One region of the Ancylobacter sp. IITR112 genome, then DNA from elsewhere that is predicted to be linked to it. Evidence: riboswitches for the same ligand, from Rfam matches in the RefSeq annotation. Region 1 holds a riboswitch; each other region holds the start of a gene.
The links. A riboswitch is a leader RNA that binds a small molecule or an ion and turns the genes downstream of it on or off. The one in region 1 is predicted to bind cobalamin.
Positions count from the first base shown of each region.

Region 2: another riboswitch for cobalamin. It lies ahead of AAC979_RS09505 (ABC transporter substrate-binding protein); the one in region 1 lies ahead of cobW (cobalamin biosynthesis protein CobW).
Region 3: another riboswitch for cobalamin. It lies ahead of AAC979_RS00785 (ribonucleoside-diphosphate reductase subunit alpha); the one in region 1 lies ahead of cobW (cobalamin biosynthesis protein CobW).
Region 4: another riboswitch for cobalamin. It lies ahead of metE (5-methyltetrahydropteroyltriglutamate--homocysteine S-methyltransferase); the one in region 1 lies ahead of cobW (cobalamin biosynthesis protein CobW).

Region 1 is NZ_JBGCUS010000001.1:2,516,989-2,522,390, forward strand. It holds gene cobN (cobaltochelatase subunit CobN) at 1-1,166, opposite strand, end outside; gene cobW (cobalamin biosynthesis protein CobW) at 1,291-2,358, opposite strand; cobalamin riboswitch at 2,468-2,674, opposite strand; gene cobU (bifunctional adenosylcobinamide kinase/adenosylcobinamide-phosphate guanylyltransferase) at 2,832-3,347, shown strand; gene cobO (cob(I)yrinic acid a,c-diamide adenosyltransferase) at 3,344-3,964, shown strand; gene AAC979_RS12090 (NINE protein) at 4,088-4,312, shown strand; gene AAC979_RS12095 (cobyric acid synthase) at 4,497-5,402, shown strand, end outside.
Region 2 is NZ_JBGCUS010000001.1:1,953,376-1,958,777, forward strand. It holds gene AAC979_RS09490 (sensor histidine kinase) at 1-73, opposite strand, end outside; gene AAC979_RS09495 (ABC transporter ATP-binding protein) at 158-940, opposite strand; gene AAC979_RS09500 (FecCD family ABC transporter permease) at 937-1,974, opposite strand; gene AAC979_RS09505 (ABC transporter substrate-binding protein) at 1,971-3,017, opposite strand; cobalamin riboswitch at 3,124-3,347, opposite strand; gene AAC979_RS09510 (uracil-xanthine permease family protein) at 3,660-5,366, shown strand.
Region 3 is NZ_JBGCUS010000001.1:178,997-184,398, forward strand. It holds gene AAC979_RS00785 (ribonucleoside-diphosphate reductase subunit alpha) at 1-2,103, opposite strand, end outside; cobalamin riboswitch at 2,214-2,415, opposite strand; one part of gene AAC979_RS00790 (IS3 family transposase) at 2,531-2,804, shown strand; one part of gene AAC979_RS00790 (IS3 family transposase) at 2,804-3,654, shown strand; gene AAC979_RS00795 (metallophosphoesterase family protein) at 3,715-4,533, opposite strand; gene AAC979_RS00800 (CHAD domain-containing protein) at 4,730-5,402, shown strand, end outside.
Region 4 is NZ_JBGCUS010000001.1:169,233-174,634, reverse strand. It holds gene AAC979_RS00770 (acyl-CoA thioesterase) at 1-402, opposite strand, end outside; gene metE (5-methyltetrahydropteroyltriglutamate--homocysteine S-methyltransferase) at 399-2,762, opposite strand; cobalamin riboswitch at 2,874-3,087, opposite strand; tRNA gene AAC979_RS00760 (tRNA-Arg) at 3,740-3,816, opposite strand; gene AAC979_RS00755 (glycosyl hydrolase) at 4,000-5,346, opposite strand; gene AAC979_RS00750 (sensor histidine kinase) at 5,386-5,402, opposite strand, start outside.

The DNA.
Region 1 (5,402 bases):
CCGGTGCGGCCGGGGGCGCCGGCATAGTCCGGCATCAGCACGGTCACGCGGCGCTCGCCGCGCGGGGTCTGCCGCAGCCGCACCAGCGCCGCGACGCGCGCGGCCACCTGCGCCACCCGGTCGGGCACCGGCGCGTTCACCAGCGCGGCGAAGCCGGGCACGGCCTGTGTTTCCTGCGGCGCCTTGAAGGAGAGCGCCCCGGCCAGCACCCGCCCGTCGAGTTCCGGCAGCACCACATGCATGGCGAGATCGGCGCTGGTCAGCCCGCGCACGCCTTCCGCCCAGCCCGCGCGGCTGGTGGTGCCGATGATCGCCTGCAGCACCGGCACGCCGGGCGCGTCCAGCACCGTGGCCTCGCCGGGATCGGCGGCGGCGAAGGCGGTGAGCGTCAGGATCGCGGCGGGCTTCATCCCCGCCAGCGCATCGCGCAGGAAGGCGATGGAGGTCGGCTCCTTCAGGCTGGCGACATAGATCGGGCGCGGGTCGAGCCCCCGCGCCGCAAGCGCCGCGCAGAGAGCGTCGACCGGCGCGGTGTCGCCCGCCAGCGCCATGGAACGGTAGAAGATGACGGGGATGGTGGGGGCAGAAGGCCCCTCGGGGGAAGCCCCCTCCCACGCATAAAACCCCGCCAGCGGCAGGTTCTGCGCAGGGGGCGGCGGGGCCATCGTCCGCCCCGCATGGGCGGCAAGAACCCGCAGCAGCGCGGCCATGTTTCCCGGCCCGCCAGCGCGGAAATAGCCGAGCAGTGTGCCCAGCTCCGCCGCGTTCAGGGTGGAGGCGTCGGCGAGGCGCGGGTCGTCGCGGTCCTCGCCCGGCAGCACCGCGAGCGCAAAGCCGCGTGCCCGCGCCTCGGCGGCCAGCCGGTCGACGCCGTAGCGCCACCAGTCGAGCCCGCCGAGCAGCCGCACCACCACGATGCGGGCGCGGCTCCCCACCTTGTCGATCCACAGATCAACCGACATCGGGTGGCGCAGATCGCGCAGATTGGCGAGGCGCAGGCTCGGCAGATTGTCCCCCCGCTCCTGCGCCTGCGCCATGGCGGCGGCGAGCGCGCCGAGGTCGCTGTCGGCGAAGGAGACCACCACCATCTCGCCCGGCGTCTGGCCGAGATCGACCGGCTCGACGAGATCGTCGAGGCTGGAAGAACTGGTGGCGAGAATGTGCATGGGGAGGCGGGTCTCCTGAAATCGTCATCCCGGCCGACGCGCAGCGCCAGGCCGGGATCGGTTGCCGTTCAGTCCGGCCGGCGATCCCGGATCGGCCTCACGGCCGTCCGGGATGACGGAAGCGTCACGCCGCCACGCTCTCCCCGGCGAGGATCGCCTCCACCTTGGCGCGGTCCAGCCCCTTCAGCCCGATGGCGACGAGGCGCCCGGTGCGCTCCGCTTCGCCCCACGGCCGGTCGAAATGATGCGCCACGCGCGGGCCCACCGCCTGCACCAGCAGCCGCATCTTCTTTCCGGCGACGGGCAGGAACCCCTTCACCCGCAGCACGTCGGCCTCTTCCGCCGCGCGCGCCACCCGCGCCGCGAATTCGGCCGGGTCGGCGATCTCGGGCACCGCGACGACGAAGCTGTCGAAATCGTCATGGTCGTGGTCGAGCTCGTCATCGTGATGCGTCTTGCGGTTCTCGATGTCGTTCTCGGTGCCGACGCCGAGACCCATCAGGATGGCCGGGTCGATCCGCCCCTCGGTCACGCTCACCACCCGCACGCCCCTGGGCAGTTCGGCGTCGAGCGCGGCGCGGGCCTTGGCCTGCCCTTCGGAATCGATCAGGTCGGCCTTGGTGAGGATGACGAGATCGGCGCAGGCGATCTGGTCGTCGAACACTTCCTCGATCGGGTCGTCATGGTCGAGGCTGTCATCGGCGGCGCGCTGGGCGGCGAGCGCGTCATGATCGTGCGCGACGCGGCCGGAGGCTAGCGCCTCGCCATCCACCACCGCCACCACGCCGTCGACCGTCACCCGGCTCTTGATCGCCGGCCAGTGGAAGGCCTGCACCAGCGGCTTGGGCAGAGCGAGACCGGAGGTCTCGATCAGGATGTGGTCGACCTTCGGCTCGCGCGCGAGAATGGCGTCGAGCGCCGGCACGAAATCATCCGCCACGGTGCAGCAGATGCAGCCATTGGCGAGTTCGACGATGTTCTCTTCCGGGCAGGTCTCGATGCCGCAGCCCTTCAGGATCTCGCCGTCGATACCGACATCGCCGAATTCGTTGACGATCACCGCCAGCCTCTTGCCGCGCGCATGCTCCAGCACATGGCGGATCAGCGTCGTTTTCCCCGAGCCGAGAAAACCGGTGACGATGGTGCAGGGCACGCGGTCGAGCGCGGCGGGGCGGGAATCGGGGGCGGACATCAGCATCTCCACGGGCAACGGATTCGCGGGATGCGTCGGTCGCGGGGGAATCCCCGCGCGAAGCCGCGCCGTGGCGCGTCTCTGCCTGTCTGCCGGGCACCCCGCCGGCACGCACGACCGGACCGCCGGCAGGTCTCCTGGCTCGCGGGTCGCCGCCTCGTCGCCGCCTTCCCGGAGACATTCTCCAGTGGCTTCCGGCTGAGGCTCGCCGCTTACAGTTGCGGGGGCAGCCGCGGAATGGGGGCCCGAGAGCCCCGCACCGCATTCCCTCTTCGTCCCTCCCTCGCGGGAGAAAACCGTCGGTCGCGGCCACTAAAGGAGGCTTGGCCGGCAAAGTCAAACCGCACGCCCCGGCCCCGGCGGTTGCCCGCCCCCGCGCCGCCGCTATAGTCCGCCGCTCGCCCGCCGCCGCCTCTCGGAGCCCCATTGGGAACCATGACGATGCCGCCCCGCTTTGCCCCGGTCTGCCCGCCATGGCGCTGACGCTCGTTCTCGGCGGCGCGCGTTCGGGCAAGAGCGCCTATGCCGAAGGCCTCGTCACCGCCCTGCCCCCGCCCTGGTGCTACCTCGCCACCGCGCGGGCCTGGGACGACGAAATGCGTGAGCGCATCGGCGAGCACCGCGCCCGCCGCGCGGCAGGCTGGGAGACGCGGGACGCCCCGCACGACCTCGCCGCCGCGCTCAGGGCGCTGCCGCCCGGCCGGCCGGTGCTGGTGGATTGCCTCACGCTCTGGCTGTCCAACCGCCTGCTGGCGGAGGCCGATCTTGCCACCGAATGCGCCGCTCTGGTCGAGGCGCTCGTCGCCCATGACGGGCCGGTGGTCGCGGTCTCCAACGAGGTCGGCCTCTCCATCGTCCCGGATAATGCGCTGGCCCGCCGGTTCCGCGACGCGCAGGGACGGCTCAACCAGATGGTCGCCGCCCGCGCCGCGCGCGTGGTCTTCACCGTCGCCGGCCTGCCGCTCTACGTGAAAGGAAGCGCCGAATGAGCGATATTTCCCCCGAGGACGCCGCCCGCCACCGCGCCAAGATGGAGAAGCGCAAGGCGGTGCAGGACGCGGAAGTGGCGGAAAAGACCGTCGAAAAGGGCCTTCTGCTGGTCCACACCGGCCCCGGCAAGGGCAAGTCCACCGCCGCCTTCGGCCTCGCTCTGCGCACGCTCGGCCAACCGGACGGGGCCAGGGTCGGCGTCGTCCAGTTCATCAAGGGCGCGTGGGACTCGGCCGAGCGCACGGCGCTGGAAAGCTTCGGCGCGCGGGTGGAATGGCATTCCATGGGCGAGGGCTTCACCTGGGAGACGCAGGACCTCGCCCGCGACATCGCTTCCGCCCGCCGCGCCTGGGACAAGGCGCGGGAGATGATGGACGACCCCGCCTTCGGGCTGGTCATTCTGGACGAACTCAACATCGCCCTGCGCTACGATTATCTCCCGCTCACCGAGGTGGTGGCGGCGCTCAGCGCCCGCCGCGAGGGGCTGCACGTCGTCGTCACCGGCCGCAATGCCAAGGCGGAGCTGATCGAGGCCGCCGACCTCGTCACCGAGATGGGGCTCGTGAAGCACCATTTCAAAGCCGGGGTGAAGGCGCAGAAGGGCATCGAGTTCTGATGCGCGGCCGGTCGAAATCGGCACGCGGGCCGTGGCGGCGATCTCGCAATTGCGCAGCGTCATTCCTATGTGAGAGAGGACGCCGGCTGTTGCGGCGTGGTTCTTTCATGGAGAAACGCTTCGATGCGTTCCACCCCCATCGCCTATCTGTTCTGGTGCTTCGGCCTGATCGGCGTGTGCGGCATCCAGCGCTTCTATACCGGCCGCTACTGGACCGGCGCCCTGTGGCTATTGACGGTCGGCCTGCTCGGCATCGGGCAGATCATCGACCTGTTCCTCATCCCCGGCATGGTGCGGGAAGCCAATCTGGAACGCCGCGTCGACTATCTCGAAGCACGGCGCGGCTGATCTCCCGCCGCGATGAACCGTCCTGTGCGGGCCTTTCTGCCCTCTCCCCGTCGGGGAGAGGTGGCGCGCGCAGCGGGTCGGTGAGGGGGCTCCCGGCTCACCGGCTGAAGGACCCCTCACCCCATCCCTCTCCCCGATGGGGAGAGGGGGCATGAGCCCTCCCCTTCATAAGCCCCTCGCCCTCATGTTCCAGGGCACCGGCTCGGATGTCGGCAAGTCGCTGATCGTCGCCGGCCTCGCCCGCGCCTTCACCCGGCGCGGGCTCATCGTGCGCCCGTTCAAGCCGCAGAACATGTCGAACAATGCCGCCGTCACGCCCGATGGCGGCGAAATCGGCCGCGCGCAGGCGCTGCAGGCCCGCGCCGCCGGCGTCGCCCCTTCCGTCCACATGAACCCGGTGCTGCTGAAACCGCAGAGCGAGATCGGCGCGCAGGTCATCGTGCAGGGTCGCGCGCGGGGCACGGCGAAAGCGGCGGATTATCAGAAGCTCAAGCCCGCGCTCATGTCCGCTGTACTGGACAGCTATGAGCGGCTGCGAGCCGAGGCCGACCTCGTGCTGGTTGAAGGCGCCGGCTCGGCGTCGGAGATCAATCTGCGCGCCAACGACATCGCCAATATGGGGTTTGCCCGCGCCGCTGACGTGCCCGTGGTGCTGATCGGCGACATCGACCGCGGCGGCGTCATCGCCAGCCTCGTCGGCACGCGCGCCGTGCTGCCGGAGGATGACGCGGCGATGATCCGCGGCTTTCTCGTCAACCGCTTTCGCGGCGACCCCGCCCTGTTCGCCGCCGGCATGGAGGCGATCGCGTCCCGCACCGGCTGGGAAGCGCTCGGCCTCATCCCGTTCTTCCCGGACGCCCGCCGCCTGCCGGCGGAGGACGCGCTGGCGCTCGACGCCGCCACGTTGCCCAAGCCGGGGGCGCGGGTGAAGATCGCCGTGCCGCTGCTGCCGCGCATCGCCAATTTTGACGATCTCGACCCGCTGGAGGCCGAACCGGGCGTGGAGGTGATCCGCGTGCGCCCCGGCACGCCGCTGCCCGCCGATGCCGCACTCGTCCTGCTGCCCGGCTCGAAATCCACCATGGCCGAC
Region 2 (5,402 bases), 560 kb from region 1:
ACGGGCTCAGCAGCTCCCCGGTCGGGAGAGCCTCCGGCGAGCCCTTCTGCGGCGCTTTCGGCGTGTGCGACATGTCACCAGCACGGTCGGTTTTCCCGCACAGTAGAATGCGCGCACGGGGCCGGCAATGACACCCCGCCCCGACGGTCTCGCCGCGTCACTCCCGCCCGCCCGGCTCCGGCTCGAGGAGATACTCGATGTGGCGCCGGCCATGGGCCCCGGGGCGGATGGCCACCTCGACACCGAACACCTCGCGGATCAGCGCGGGGGTAAGCACCTCCTCCGGCGCCCCCGCCGCCACCAGCCGGCCGACGCAGAGCACGCCGATGCGGTCGCAGAACAGCGAGGCGAGGTTGAGGTCGTGCAGCGCCACGATGCAGGTCACCCCAAGCCGCCGCACCAGGCCGAGAATGGCGAGCTGGTGCTGGATGTCGAGATGGTTGGTTGGCTCGTCGAGAATGAGTTCGCGCGGCGCCTGCGCCAGCGCGCGGGCGATATGGACGCGCTGGCGCTCGCCGCCCGACAGCGTGTGCCAGTATTGGTCATGCCGCTCCATCAGCCCGACCCGCTCCAGCGCCGCATCCACCGCCGTCTCGTCCTCGCGGCTCCAGGAGGCGAAGGCGGCGCGGTGTGGCGTTCGCCCCAGCCGCACCACGTCGCAGACGGTGAGCGCGATCTCGGTCGTGGCCTGCTGCTCGACAAAGGCGAGGCGCCGGGCGAGATCACGGCGGGCGACACCGGCGATGTCGTGCCCGTCCAGCGTCACCACGCCGCTCGCCACGTTTCGCAGCCGGCAAAGCAGGCGCAGCAGGCTCGACTTGCCCGAGCCATTGGGGCCGATGAGACCGAGCACCCGGTTGGGCTCGACCTCCAGCGTCACGCCGTCGACAATGAGCTTGCCGCCGGCACCCCAGCGCACATCATGGGTAGCGAGCGTCATGCCGGCCGCCGCGCGCGATAGAGGATAAGGGCGAAGGCCGGCGCGCCCACCAGCGCGGTGACGATGCCAATCGGCAGGATCTGCTGCGGCACCAAGATGCGCGAGAGCACATCGGCGAGGATCATGAACACCGCGCCGATGACGAGGCAGGCCGGCAGCAGCCGGGCATGGCCGGGGCCGACGAGGAAGCGCGCGGCATGCGGAATGACCAGCCCGACAAAGCCGACCGTGCCGACGATCGCCACCATGGTGGCGGTGAGCAGCGCGGTGGTCGCCAGCAGCACCAGCCGCACCCGCGTCACATGGATGCCGAGCGAGGCCGCCGCATCGGCGCCGAAGGCGAAGGCATCCAGCGCCTTGGCGTGGACCATGCACACAAGGAAGCCGAGCAGCGCCACTGGTGCCGCCACCGCGAGGTCGGGCCAGCGCACGCCGCCGAAATTGCCCAGCAGCCAGAACATCACGCCGCGCGCCTGTTCAGCGCTCGCCATGGTGGTGACGATGGTGGCGGTGGCCGCGTTGAACAATTGCGAGCCGGCGACTCCGGCGAGAATCACCCGGTCGCTGGCCCCGCCCGCCCCGGCGGCGAGCAGGCCGACCAGCACCAGCGCCGCCACCGAGCCGAGAAATGCCCCGCCGGAAAGCCCCAGCGTCGCCCCGCCAAAGCCGAGGATCATCACCGCCACCGCGCCCGTCGAGGCGCCGGCGGAAACGCCGAGAATATACGGCTCCGCCAGCGGGTTGCGCAGCAGCGCCTGCAGGATGGCGCCGGAAAGCGCCAACGCGCCACCGCACAAGGCCGCCATCAGCGCCCGGCTCAGCCGGTACTCGAAGATCACCCCCTGCTGGATGGCGCTGACGGGATAACCAAGACCGAACAGCCCGTTGCCGAGCGCGCGGAAGGCGACGCCGAGCGGGATCGGCATCTCGCCCACCGTCACTGCCAGCGCGATGGCGACGACCAGCGCGGCGAGGGAAAGGCCGGCGAGGGCAAGCCGCGCCGGCCAGTTCGGCCCGATGGCGATGTGGCTCAATGGACCAGACCGAAGCCCTGCACCGCCGTGGCGATGGCCTCCAGCCCGTCCACCGTGTCCATGCCCGGCCGCGTGGCGGCGACATCGACGATGACGATGCGCCCGTTCTTCACGGCGGAGAGCTGGCTGGCCACCGGATCGGTCTTGAGGAAGGCGAGCTTGGCGTCGATGTCGTCGGCGGGAAAGCGGCGGCGGTCCATCTTCACCAGAACCAGCACGTCGGGATCGTTGGCGGCGATGGTCTCCCACCCCACCAGCGGCCATTCCTCCTGCGTGGTGATGATGTTGCGGATGCCGAGCTGTTCCATCACATAGGCCGGCACGCCGTTCTTGCCGGCGAGGAAGGCGTCGCCCTTGATCTCCTTGCTGGAGAACCACAGCGCCATCGACACGTCCTTGCCGTTCAGTGTCGCGACGGTGCGGGCGGCTTCCGCCTCGCGCGCCTTCAGGCGGGCGACCAGCGCCTCGGCGCGGTCCGACACGTCGAAGATGGCGCCATATTCAAGGATGTTCCGGTAGAGAAGTTCGGTCGAATACATCTGGGTACGCACCCCGTCGCCGGCGCCGCTATTATCCTTGCCGACGCAGTCGGTGGGCGAGACATAGACCGGCACCTTCACCGCGTCGAAGCGCTCGCGCTTGCCGACGATGCCATTGGGCCCGATGTGCCACTCATACATGGCGACGACGAGGTCCGGCTCCTGCCCGACCACCGCCTCGAAGCTCGGGTCATTGTCGGCGAGCCGCTTCACCCCGGCGTTCACCGTCTCGTAAGGCTTGGCCACGGGGCCGAACCACAGCGCGCTGGCGACCACCCGGTCGCCGAGGCCGAGCGCATAGAGGATTTCCGTCTGCGCCTGGCCGATGCTCACCACCCGCTTGGGCGCGTGGTCGATCACCACCTTGGAACCGCAATTCTCAAGGGTGAGCGGATAGGTCGTGCCGGCGAGGGCCTCGGTCAGGCCCGCGCTCGCGAGCAGGCCAAGCGCCACGGCGAGGCCTTGAGCCGAGCGACGGAGAAGATGAGAGGTCGTGTTGAGCATTGTCACCGCTTCCTGAACAGGAAGACGGGAAGCGTAAAGGAAACCACCCGGGTGGGAGCGAATCGCACTCCCGCGCGGCCGGCAACCTTCGGAGCACCCCGCCCGAAAGATTGTGTGCGATCAGGGCAGGTCTCCTGGCTCGCGGGTCGACGCTGGCTCCGCCCGGCCTTCCCGGCGCGCGGCCGAGGCCGGTGACGCCAGTGGACGATGGGCAGAGGGCTCGCCGCTTACAGTTGCGGGGGCAGCCTCGGCTTCGGCGCGGGGCGCCTCACCGAATTCCCTCTTAGCTTCGGGCAGGGCGCCCGAAGAACCGTGATCGGCGGCGACCGTAACGGCTGGGGCTGCCCCGTCAAGAGCGCCGACCGGCACCAGCCTTTCGCCTTGAATGATACATTGTATCGTTTAGCCGCACAAGAGTGAGGCGGTCGCTCCCCGCCTCTCGCAGGTCGCCCACGTGGTGGCGCAGGGGCGACCGGGCCGGCCGAAACTTGGCCGAGTGGCGATCTTGCCGGGCTCCGAGCGAAACATCATAGTCGATCGTGCAGATTCCCCCGTCGCCGGCAGCGACGGAGGGGAGCCTCCCTTCCAGTTCCAGACGGGCGCGGCGATGGCGCCTCCGTCCTCTCCCCCAGGGGCCCGCCCATGCCGCGCAAGCCGACGAACATCATCTATTCGTCCCAGGAGAAGCCGCCGGCCGGCACCGTGCTCATTCTCGGGGTCCAGCATGCGACGCTGGCCCTGCTGTTCATCGTCTACCCGCTTGTCGCGGCGGCGGAGGCCGGGCTGTCCTTCGACGACACCCAGCTCTTCATCACCAGTTGCATCATCTTCATGGGCATCGCGACGCTACTGGAATGCCTGCCGCGTTACGGCGCGGGCATGCTGCTGGTGCAGATTCCGAACATGGCGCACATGCCGCTGGCGGTGCAGTCGCTTGCCGCCGGCGGGCCGGCGCTTTATGCCGGCATGAGCCTCGTCGCCGCCGTGTCGCAACTGACGCTCTCCCGCTTCATGGGCGCGCTCCGGGCGGTGTTTCCGCCGGAGGTGTGCGGCGTCGCCGTGACCATGCTCGGCGTGGCGCTGGCTGATCCGGCGCTGCGGCGCGTCTTCGGCATTTCAGGCGAGATCACACCGGATCTCGACATGCGCTATGCCATTGTCAGCTCGGTGACGCTGGTCATCATCATCGGCCTCGCCATCTTCTCGCGCGGCATGCTGCGCCTGTTCGCCGTGGCGATCGGCGCGGCGGTGGGCTGGGGGCTGGCGGCCTATCTAGGCGTGGCGCCGGAGCCCAATGCCAGCTTCGCCACCCTGCCCTATATCGACCTGCCGCATCTCGGCCTGCCGGGCCTCAGCTTCTTTTCCTGGGCGCTCATTCCGGCGGCGGTCATCACCGGCGTGCTCTCGGCGGTGGACATGGTCGGCACCGTCGTGTCCATGCAGCGCATGGACGATGCCGACTGGCGCCGCGCCGATCTCGATCAGGCCGGCCGCGCCATTCAGGCGAACTGCATCGGCGATATCGGCACGGCGGTGACCGGCGGCTTCGCCAGCGCCTCCTCCTCGGCCGCCGTCGGCGTCGCCTTCGCCACCGGCACGACGGCGTGGCGGGTCGGCGCCGTCTCCGGCATCCTCATCATCCTTTCCGCCTTCTCGCCCCGCCTCATCGGCGTGCTGACCATCATCCCCTCCCCGGTCATCGGCGCCATTCTCATCTATGCCGCCGCCTTCCTCACCGTGGCGGGCATGGAACTGATCCTGTCGCGCCGGCTGAGCGACCGGCGCATCTTCACCGTGGGCCTCGCCATCCTCACCGGCCTCGCCGTGGCCATCCTTCCCGGCCTCGTCACCCTCACCCCGGAATGGGCGCAGCCCATCGTCGAATCGCCGCTTTCCATCGCCACCGCCGTCGCCATCGTGCTGAACCTGGTGTTCCGCATCGGCATCCGTCAGGAAGCCTCGCGCGAGGTGACGGCGGACGAGAACTCCTTCACCGTCGCCACCGAGTTCCTGGAGCATCAGGGCGATTTGTGGGGCGCGCGCCGCGATGTCATCGCCCTCGCGATCCCCGTCGTGGCGGAAGGTGTGGAAATGCTGCTCGACACCGGGGTCGCCCCCGGCAAGCTGGAGGTCCGGGCACATTTCGACGAGGAGAATTTCGATGTGGCCCTGCTTTATGACGGCGAGCCCATCACCATTCCCGACCACCGCCCCTCGCCGGAAGACCTGCTGGGCGACGCCCATGCGGTGGCCCGCTTCGTCGGTTACATGCTGAGCAAGCGCGCCGACAAGCTGGTGCTCGGCACCGATGGCGCCCGCCAGAAGCTCACCCTGCGCTTCGAGCACTGAGCCCGCCCCGCGCGGCCCTGCGCCGCCGGGCCGTTG
Region 3 (5,402 bases), 2.3 Mb from region 1:
CACCGAGGCGGAAATGGCGTGGAAGCTTACCGCTTCCATGCTTTCATCGGCGAAGCGCACCGCCGCCTCTGAGCCATAGGGAATGCGCAGCGCCTGTAGCGCGTCCTGAAAGCCCATAATGCCGAGGCCGACGGGCCGGTGGCGCAGATTGGAGCGGCGCGCCTCCGGGATGGTGTAGAAATTGATGTCGATGACATTGTCGAGCATGCGCATCGCCGTCGTGACGGTGCGCGCCAGCCGCGCCCGGTCGAGCCCGTCCGGCGTGACATGGGCAAGCAGATTCACCGAGCCGAGATTGCACACCGCCACCTCGTCGGCGCGTGTGTTGAGCGTGATCTCGGTGCACAGATTCGAGGAGTGCACCACGCCGATATGCTGCTGCGGCGAACGCAGATTGCACGGGTCCTTGAACGTCACCCAGGGATGGCCGGTCTCGAACAGCATCGTCAGCATGCGCCGCCACAGGTCGAGCGCGCGTACCTGTTTCGAGACCTTCATCTCCCCACGCGCGGCCTTCGCCTCATAGGCCTCATACGTCGTCTTGAAGGCCGGCCCATATAGGTCATGCAGGTCGGGTGTCTCGTCGGGAGAGAACAGCGTCCACGGGCCGTCGGCCTCGATGCGCTGCAGAAACAAGTCCGGCACCCAGTTGGCGGTGTTCATGTCATGGGTGCGCCGGCGGTCGTCGCCGGTGTTCTTGCGCAGGTCGAGGAATTCCTCGATGTCGATGTGCCAGGTCTCGAGATAGGCGCAGACAGCGCCCTTGCGCTTGCCGCCCTGATTGACAGCGATGGCGGTGTCGTTGGCGACTTTCAGAAACGGCACCACGCCCTGGCTCTCGCCATTGGTGCCCTTGATATGGGCGCCCAGCCCCCGCACGGGCGTCCAGTCATTGCCGAGGCCACCGGAATATTTGGCGAGCAGCGCGTTGTCCCTGATCGCCTTGAAGATGCCGTCGAGATCGTCCGCCACCGTGGTGAGGAAGCAGGAGGAGAGTTGCGGGCGCAGCGTGCCGGCATTGAACAGGGTCGGCGTCGAGGCCATGAAGTCGAAGGACGAAAGCAGCCGGTAGAACTCGATCGCCTGCCCCTCGCGGTCGACCTCGCGCAAGGCGAGACCCATGGCCACCCGCATGAAGAACGCCTGCGGTAGCTCGAAGCGGGTGCCGCGCGCGTGCAGGAAATAGCGGTCATAGAGCGTCTGCAGGCCGAGATAGTCGAATTGCAGGTCGCGCTCGGGCAGCAGCGCGCCGACGATACGGGCGAGATCGAAGCGGCCCAGCTCCGGGTCGATCAGCTCTTCCTCGATGCCACGCTGGAGATAGGCGCGGAAATAGTCGGGGTAGCGCCGCGCCATCTCCGCCTGCGTCGCCTGATCGGGACGGCCGGCGAGAAAGCTCAGCGCCTCGCGGCGCATCTTGTCCAGCAACAGCCGCGCCGAGACTTTGGCGTAGTTCGGCTCGCGCTCGATCAGCGTGCGGGCGGCGAGGATGGGCGCCAGCGCCAGTTCGTCGACGCTGAGGCCGTCATAGAGATTGCGCCGGGTCTCGGCGAGGATGGCATCGCCTGAGACATCGGCGAGGCCGGCCGTGGCCTCGCCGATCACGGCGGCGAGCCGCGCCTCGTCGAGCGGCACAAGCGTGCCGTCGGAACCCTTCATCCGCAGGGCGGAGGCGGTCGCCGCTATCGGCTTGGCGGCCGCCCGCTCACGGGCGCGATCCGCGCGGTACAGCACATAGGCGCGGGCGACCTTGTGGTGTTCGCCGCGCATGAGGGCGAGTTCCACCTGGTCCTGCACGTCTTCGATGTGGAAGGTGCGGCCGGCATCGGCGCGGCGGGTGAGACCGGCGACGATCTGCTCGGTCAGATCGGCCACGATGTCATGCACGCGGCGCGAGGCGGCGGCGGAGGAGCCCTCGACGGCGAGGAAGGCCTTGGTCAGCGCTACGGCGATCTTGGAGGCGTTGAAGGGCGTTACCGCGCCATTGCGGCGGATGAGCTGGTAACCCGGCGTGCTGGCCTCGCGCGCGCCGGCAGCGGAGGAAGACACGGGCGGCCCAGCGAGTTGCGCCGCGAGAGGTTCGGCATCGTGAAGGAGAGACATCGGCTAACCCCAATCAGCATTGGGGGCAAAGGCCGAGCGACGCATCGGCGCCACCGACGGCATGGGGCACCGGCGGACGCGCGAACGCACCACCGGGACACCCCGCCCAGGGACGATTATGTTGCCACGGCAGGTCTCCTGGCTCGCGGGTCACCGCCTCTCGCCCGGCCTTCCCGAGGCATATGCCCCAGTGACGCGGAATGGACGACAGGCTCGCCGCTTACAGTTGCGGGGGCAGCGCCGGCTTTGGACCGGCTTCCCTCTTAGCTCTCGAATCTTGCGATTCGAAAGACCACGGCATCCATATGTTGTGGCTACCGGCAAGGACCATGTCAAGATGTGGGCAATGCGATCCAAGGGAATGCGAGGTCGGCGGGCGGAAGCCAATAGGTCGTCGTGCCACCTTAGGCGGCTCTCCTAGAAATCTATGTGGGTCAGCAGCACCGGCAACCATTCGATCGCCAGTGCCGAACCGCAGATCGCGTTCGTGCTGAAGCAGGCGGAGGACGGGACACCTGTGGCTGAGGTGTGCCGGAAGGCCGGGATATCGGACGCGACGTTCTACAACTGGCGCAAGAAATATGCGGGGCTGATGCCTTCGGAGATGCGGCGTCTGCGCCAGCTTGAGGACGAGAACGCCAAGCTGAAGCGGATCGTCGCCGACCTGTCGCTCGACAAGGCCATGTTGCAGGACGTGCTGTCAAAAAAGCTCTGAGGCCTGCGTGCAAGCGCGCGCTTGTGGACAGGCTGCGGGAAGACTGGAAGGTGTCGGCCAGGCGTGCCTGTGCCACGCTGGCGGTTGATCGTGCGCTCTATGCCTACAAGTCGAAGCGGGGCACGCAGGCTGAACTGAGCCAGCGGATCAAGGAGATCTGCGAGACGCGCGTGCGTTATGGCTATCGCCGGGTGCATGTGCTCCTGCGGCGGGAGGGCCGGGTGGTCAATCCGAAGCGGATCTATCGTCTTTACAAAGACTTGGGCTTTCAGTTGCGGAACAAGACGCCTAAGCGTCGGGTGAAGGCAAAGTTGCGGGAGGATCGGGCGCCTGCCACCCGGCCGAACGATGTCTGGGCGATGGACTTTGTCCACGACCAGCTTGCCACCGGCCGCAAGATCCGCGTGCTGACGGTCGTCGACACCTTCTCGCGCTTCTCACCGGTGGTCGATCCGCGTTTCAGCTATCGGGCCGAGCACGTGGTCGCGACCCTGGAAAAGGTCTGCGCCAAGGTGGGCTATCCACGGACGATCCGGGTCGACCAGGGCTCGGAGTTCATCTCCCGTGACCTCGATCTGTGGGCCTATGCGAAGGGGGTCACGCTGGATTTCTCCCGGCCCGGCAAGCCCACCGACAATGCCTTCATCGAGGCATTCAACGGCCGCTTCCGCAGCGAGTGCCTGAACACGCACTGGTTCCTGACGCTTGCAGACGCGGCCGAAAAGATGGAGGCTTGGCTCAGATATTACAACGAGGATCGGCCGCACGGGGCCATCGGCCACAAACCCCCGATCTCGCTGCAGAACCCCGGCGGCGCACCCAGCCCACCGCCGTGAAGAAGGCCGGAAACTCCAGCTTCCGGCGGTCCAGAAAATGGTCTCGGATCACGTCCGGGTCTACGGCTTGGTCGACAGAAAAGCCCTATGGTCGCCATCGATGACGAGCCCGGTGAGTCGGCCGGTGCGAGAGGCGCCGGTATCAATGCCGATACGGTTGATCCGCTCCTCCGGCTTGGCGCTGATCGTGTGTCCGTGGACCACCACTTTTTCCAGCGGCATCAGCGAATCGAGGAAGGGCGCGCGCATCCACATGAGATCATCGGGAGACTGGCGCTCCAGCGATACTCCGGGGCGGACGCCGGCGTGACAGAAGAAATAGTCCCCAAACGACACCGCATATTGCAGATTTTTGAGGAAATGCACATGCGCGGCGGGGACCGCCGCCAGCAGCTTGCGATGCACCTGCTCGAGATCGGCCTGCGTCTTCAGTTTCGAGCGATTGAGCTTCACGCCATAGGAGCGCGCCGTGGCGTTGCCGCCACTATTGACGAACACGCCATCACTGCGGGGTTGATCGAGAAAGGCTAGGAATTCCACGTCGTGGTTTCCCGCCAGCAGGACATAGCGGGGATCAGCCGCCTGAAGCGCGATCAGACGGTCGATGACGCCCTTGGAGTCCGGGCCGCGATCCACATAGTCGCCGAGGAAAATGATCCGCCAGTCGCCCGCCTTCGACCGTGCGATATCCTCCTCGATCTTCTGCAGAAGCTTGTCAAGAAGGGACCGGCACCCGTGGATGTCGCCAATGGCGTAAATCCGGATTCCCTCAGGGCCGCGCGCCTCGGAAAGGGTGACGAGGGGTGATTTCCAAAGTCCAAAAATTCTGTGGCGACTCCAAACCGGGCCGTCAGAATGATCGAACGCACCGTGGAACACAATATCCCGACCGTGGACCGAGGCGGCGCTTCCCCCGGAGATTCGTCACCCGCGAGGGCGTCGCCCCGAGGCCTCGGACAGCGAATGCTACTTTTATGTGACAGTTCGAGCCGCTATCGGTGGCGTTCCAAGCTGACGGGAGGTGGCCTCTTCGTGGCGGCAAACGGGCTCATACCGGGGCGAGCAGAGAAACGACATGTCCGAGCAAATGCCAGAGATTCAGCTTCCGGTGCACGTTGACGCGCCGGAGCCGGCGGGTGCCGGCCGCGAGGTGGAACTCAAGCTGTTGACGGATCCGGCCACCCTGCAGCGCCTCCTCGCCGCTGCCGTGATTACCCGCAACGCCGCATCGAAGGGCATCGTCCGGCGCCTGGAGGCCACTTATTACGATACGTCCGATGCCGCGATCGCCCGGCAGGGCGCCTCGCTGCGCATCCGGCGCAGCGGCAAGCAGTTCGTCCAGACGCTGAAGCTGGCGTCCCAGCAGAGCCCGCTGCAGCGCCGCGAGATGGAAGCGCGGGTGCCGGACAGCGCCCTTCAGCTCGATGCGCTGCCCTTGGCCGAGCTGGGCGCACCCTTTGCGACGCTGCCGGAGGCGGAGCTCGCGCCGGTGTTCACCACCAAGATCCGCCGCCATACCCAAATCGTGGAGTTCGGCGGCGCCGCCATCGAGGTCGCGTTCGATGAGGGAACGCTGAGCGCGGGCGACACGGTGGAAGCTGTCTGCGAGATAGAGCTGGAGCTGAAGGCCGGCGGGGCGGCCGCGCTCTATGAACTTGGCTTGTTGCTGCTTGAGCAGGGGCCCGTCCGCATCGGGCTGCAAAGCAAGGCCGAGCGTGGCTATGCCCTTGCCTTCGGCACCTCGCCCA
Region 4 (5,402 bases), 2.3 Mb from region 1:
AACCTCCGGGCTGTCTTCCACCGCTTCAGACACCGGCGGCATGGTCGCGGGCATCTCGGCCGCCACCATGTTGAACACCCCCACCGTGCAACGTCGCCGCGCGCCGGCGAGCGGTGCTTCGGCCACCATATCGACCTCGACACCGAGCGAACGGCGGCCGACGCGGATGACCCGTCCGGTCAGTTCGACGATGTCGCCAAGCTGTGCGGGTGCCGCGAAGTCGATCCGCTCGCAGGACGCCGTGACGAAGTCGGCTCGTGCGTACCGGGCCGCCGCGATGAAGGCGACCCGGTCCATGAGAGCGAGGCCGGCACCCCCGAAGAGGGTGCCGTGATGGTTGGTGGCGCCCGGGAAGACGATGTCGATGAGACGCGTCACTTCCGGGCTGTATGCCCCGCTCATTCGGCCGCCTGGGCGAGATCGCTGCGCAGGCGATGCGCCGCTGCCACCATGTTGATGAGCGCCGGGCGCACCTCGTCCCATTTGCGGGTCTTGAGCCCGCAATCGGGATTGACCCATATCTGCTCGGCGGCAAGGCGCTCCCTCGCCTTCACCAGCAGTTCGACCATCTCCTCGACCGGCGGCACGCGCGGCGAGTGGATGTCGTAGACCCCCGGCCCGATCTCATTGGGGTAGCGATAGTCGACGAAGGCGTCGAGCAGTTCCATCTTCGAGCGTGAGGTCTCGATGGAGATCACATCGGCATCCATGGCTGCGATGGAGGCGATGATGTCGTTGAACTCCGAATAGCACATATGGGTGTGGATCTGCGTCTCGTCCCGCACGCCGGAGGCACAGAGGCGGAAGCTCTCCACCGCCCAGTCGAGATAGGCGTCCCACTCGGCGCGGCGCAGCGGCAGGCCCTCGCGGATCGCCGCCTCGTCGATCTGGATCATCGCCGCGCCGGCGGCTTCCAGGTCGACCACCTCGTCGCGTATGGCGAGCGCGATCTGTCGGCAGGCCAAGCTTCGGGGCACATCATCGCGGACGAAAGACCAGTTGAGGATCGTCACCGGGCCGGTCAGCATGCCCTTCAACGGCCGATCGGTGCACCCTTGCGCAAAGCGCCACCAGTCGACCGTCATCGGCGCGGGCCGCGAGACATCGCCGAACAGGATCGGCGGGCGGACATAGCGCGAGCCATAGCTCTGTACCCAGCCATGCCGGGTGAAGGCGAAGCCGGAAAGCTGCTCGCCGAAATACTGCACCATGTCGTTGCGCTCGAACTCGCCATGCACGAGCACATCGAGCCCGATCTCCTCCTGCCAGCGAATGGTGCGGGCGGTCTCCTCCTTCAGAAACGCCTCGTAGGCGATGTCCGTCAGTTCACCCTTGCCGTGGGCGGCACGTGCCTTGCGCACTTCCGGCGTCTGCGGGAAGGAGCCGATGGTGGTGGTCGGGTAGAGCGGCAGACCAAGGCGCGCACGCTGCTGTTCGGCGCGGTGGGCGAACGGGCTGGCGCGGCGCGTATCCGCCGGCGTGATAGCCGACAGGCGCGCGGCGACGGCGGCATCGTGCACCTTGGCGGATGTTGCGCGGGCCTCGGCGGCCCTGGCCGAGGCGGCGAGCTTGCCGAGCACCACCTCGCGCCCGCCGGCGAGCGCGGTGCCGAGCGTGACGAGTTCGTCCATCTTCTGCACGGCGAAGGCGAGCCAGCTCTTCACATCGGGATCGAGGCCGGTTTCCTGTTCGAGGTCGATCGGCACATGCAGCAGCGAGCAGGACGGGGCGATCTCGACATGATCGGTGCCGCGCTTGCGCACGAAGGGTTCAAGCGTGTCGAGCAGCTTCGGAAGATTGGCGCGCCAGACATTGCGCCCGTCAATGACACCGAGCGACAGCACGAGGCCCGCGCGCGCCCTGTCCGCCACCTCGCGCAGTTGCCCGGCGCCGCGCACCAGATCGAGATGCAGCCCGGCGACCGGCAGGGAAAGCGCTGTGTCGAGATTGTCGCCGAGCCGGCCGAAATAGGGGGTCAGCATGATCTTCAGCCGGGGCAGCGCATGGGCAAAGAAGCCATAGGCCTCGCGCAGCGCGGCGCGGGCGGCGTCATCAAGATCTGTGACGAGGCAGGGCTCGTCGATCTGCACCCAGTCCGCTCCCGAGGCGGAGAGCCGGCGCAGCACCTCGACATAGACCGGCAGCAATTCGCCAAGCAGGCTGAGCGGTTCAAGCCCGTCTTCCTTCGCCTTGCCGAGCGTGAGGAAGCTGACGGGCCCCAGCAGCACCGGCCGTGTCTCATAGCCCAGCGCCTTGGCTTCGCGATACTCGTCGACCGGCTTGGCGGAGGTGAGCGAGAAGCGCTGCCCGCGAGAAAATTCCGGCACCATGTAGTGATAGTTGGTGTCGAACCATTTGGTCATCTCCAGCGCCGGAACGCCGTGACTCTGCTGGTCCGCGTGACCATGCGCGCACGCTGCCTCCCCGCTCTGGCTGCCGCGCGCCATGGCGAAATAGGTGTCGAGCGGCACCGGACCGCCGGTCCAGCCATAGGCGGGCGGGATCGCTCCCACCATCACCGCCGTGTCGAGCACATGGTCGTAGAGCGAGAAATCGTTGGAGGGGATGTTGGTGACGCCCAGCGCCTTCTGCCGCGCCCAATTGGCGGCGCGCAGGCGCGCGGCGGCCTCCAGCAGTGCCGGCGCGTCGCTCTTGCCGGACCAGTATGATTCAAGGGCGGCCTTGAGTTCGCGGCGCGGACCGATGCGCGGCGTACCGAGGGTGGAAACCGGCACCGTGCCGGCGGAATAAGGGAAGTTCATTCGGCTAACCCCAATCAGGATTGGGGGCAAAGGCCGAGCGGACGCGACGACGCAACCACCGGCGCAACACACCGGCGGACGCGCGAACGCACCACCGGACACCCCGCCCAGGGACGATTATGTTGTCAGGGCAGGTCTCCTGGCTCGCGGGTCACCGCCTCTCGCCCGGCCTTCCCGGAACTTGCGCTCCAGTGACACGGAATGGACGACAGGCTCGCCGCTTACAGTTGCGGGGGCAGCGCCGGCATTGTCCCGAGAGACTCACCGGCTTCCCTCTTAGCTGCGACGCACGCGGCGCCGCAGAACCTTGACGGCAGGACAATGACCCGGGCCTTCGGGATTGTCAAATAAGATATAAAGACATCTTTATGTCGACATAACGTCGGTCAACTGATCCTCTCCATGTCTGCTATCGCTCAACCGCCTTAGTTTCGTTCCTGGCGCTGACACGGACGCACTCGCTGACGGTAAAAAGTGCCGAACTAGCGTGCTTCGCTGATATCCGCTTCTGGGGACGGCCCGTCACCACGGCAATGACCGACATGGCGGCGCAAAGCGGACGATTCCATCTCTTAAACCGCCTGTCTGCCCTCCATCCCAAGACCGACAAGCAGGCACCTTATCCTGCGCGTCAAAGCGGCAATTCGCGCGACTGGCCTGCTGCCGGTTTCGTGGACACCGAGAGTGGGTGTTTCATGAAGCCGGCAGCAGGCCAGGTGGCGCAACTCGATCGATGTGGAGAACAGCGCAGCCATCCGGGCTCCGGTGCCCTAGGTCAACGCAATAATCCTGACGTCGCAGTGAGGGGCGAACTGGTCAACCTTAGTTCCGTAGTGGGTTGTCCGCCGCAAACACGCCGAGATGCGACTGGGCGCGAAGCAGTGTCCGCCCATCCAAAACCGGCGTAACTTCAAAAATTAAGCCGGTCGACAGCACCCGGCAGATTCTAAAATCTCAGCGTTTTCAATGAGATGGAATGGCGCGCCCGAAAGGATTCGAACCTCTGACCCCCAGATTCGTAGTCTGGTGCTCTATCCAGCTGAGCTACGGGCGCCCGGCTTTCCGCCCTGCGGCGGGGAAGCCTGTTCGCGGCGGGCGGACCAGAGTGGTTGGCCAACCGCGAGGGCCCGTCTGCTACCCCGTTTGCGCGCGCATTGCAAGCGGCAGCGACGCGCAAGCGCGCTATCCACAGGCGGGCGCGCCGTTCGCGTCCGCCTCCGCACACCCGCGAGTGGCGCTAGCGCACCGCGAACGGCATATTGGCGGTGGCGCCGGCGCCCTTGCCGTCGCGCAATTCGACGAAGATGCGGTAATGCCCCGGCCGGAGGCCGGCGACGCGCGCGCCGGTCGGTCCGCTCTGGCGCACCGCCTCGGGGAAAAGCGGCGGCACCGCTTCGCGATCGCCGCCAATGCCGCGTTCCTCGCTCTCGGCCATCACGAACCAGCGCACCTCCATCAGGTCGCCATCGGGCTCGACAGCGTCGAGCGTGAACGCGCCCTCCTCATTCGCCGGCCACGCGGCAAAAGGCGCGCTCGGCTCTCCCGCCACCCGCAGCGCGGCGATGCGCGGGGCCTGGTTGCCGCCTGGCGGCTGCCCGCCCCAGGCCTGCGCCATGGCTTCCGCCGCCTCCAGCCACACGCCATCGGGCAGCAGCAGGCTGTGCCAGCTCGGCGTCACCTCCTGCTTCTGGCCCCAGAGGAAGAGGATGGCGCCAGCTTCCTGCGTCTCCAGCGCGGCGAGATAGCGCCGAAGCTGGATCGCTTTCTGGGTCGAACTCGGCTCGAAGGGCGCCCCCCAGGGCGCGTGCGCCGCCTGCCACTGGCCAAGCGCGCCGAGCTCGGTGATGATGATCGGCCCGTCCCAGCCCTGCTTGCGCGCCCGCTCGGTCACGGAATAGAGGGCGTCGCCATAGGAGTTGAGACCCAGAACCTGGATGCTGGGCGCCGCCCGGCGCAGCTTTTCCACCTTGTCGCTGCCGGTCTCGGCCAGCACGGCAAGCGGGGGATGGGCGGGATCGAGGCGAGCGACCATGGCCGCGACCTCCTCGATCACAGGCCAGACTGGCGAATCATCGGCGAGGTCGACCTCCACCTCATTACCGACGCCCCACATCAGCAAAGCGGGATGGCCGCGATATTTGGTCACCACGGCCTCCAGCTCGGCGAGCTGGCGGGCGCGGAAGGCGGCGTCGTTGTAGTCGGCGCCCTGGCGCGGCTGGCCGACCCACAGGCCAACGATCACCTTGAGGCCGAGCGTGCCGGCCGCATCGAGCAGCGGGCCGGGGTCCTCGCCATAGCTGCGCACCGTGGTGGCGCCCAGTCCGGGCAGCAGCGCCAGCGGCCCGTCGCCGGCGACGCCGCGGACATGAAAGGGCTGGCCATCGACCAGGAGGCGGCGCCCCTCGACCGTAACCTTGACCGGCGCTGCCCCCGGGCTTCCGGGAATCACCGGCGTGGCGAGATTGGGCTGTGCCGGAGCGCCCGTGGCGCCCAGCAGCGGCAGGCCGGCCGCCAGCGCGGCGAGCACGCGGCGGCGGCTCAGGCCCGGCGGCAGGGAATCGGGCGAGGATAGGCGTCGGTTCACATCGCATCCTTTCGCAGAATCGGGGCGCGTTGCCCCGCCTCAGCCGAAGGAGCGCA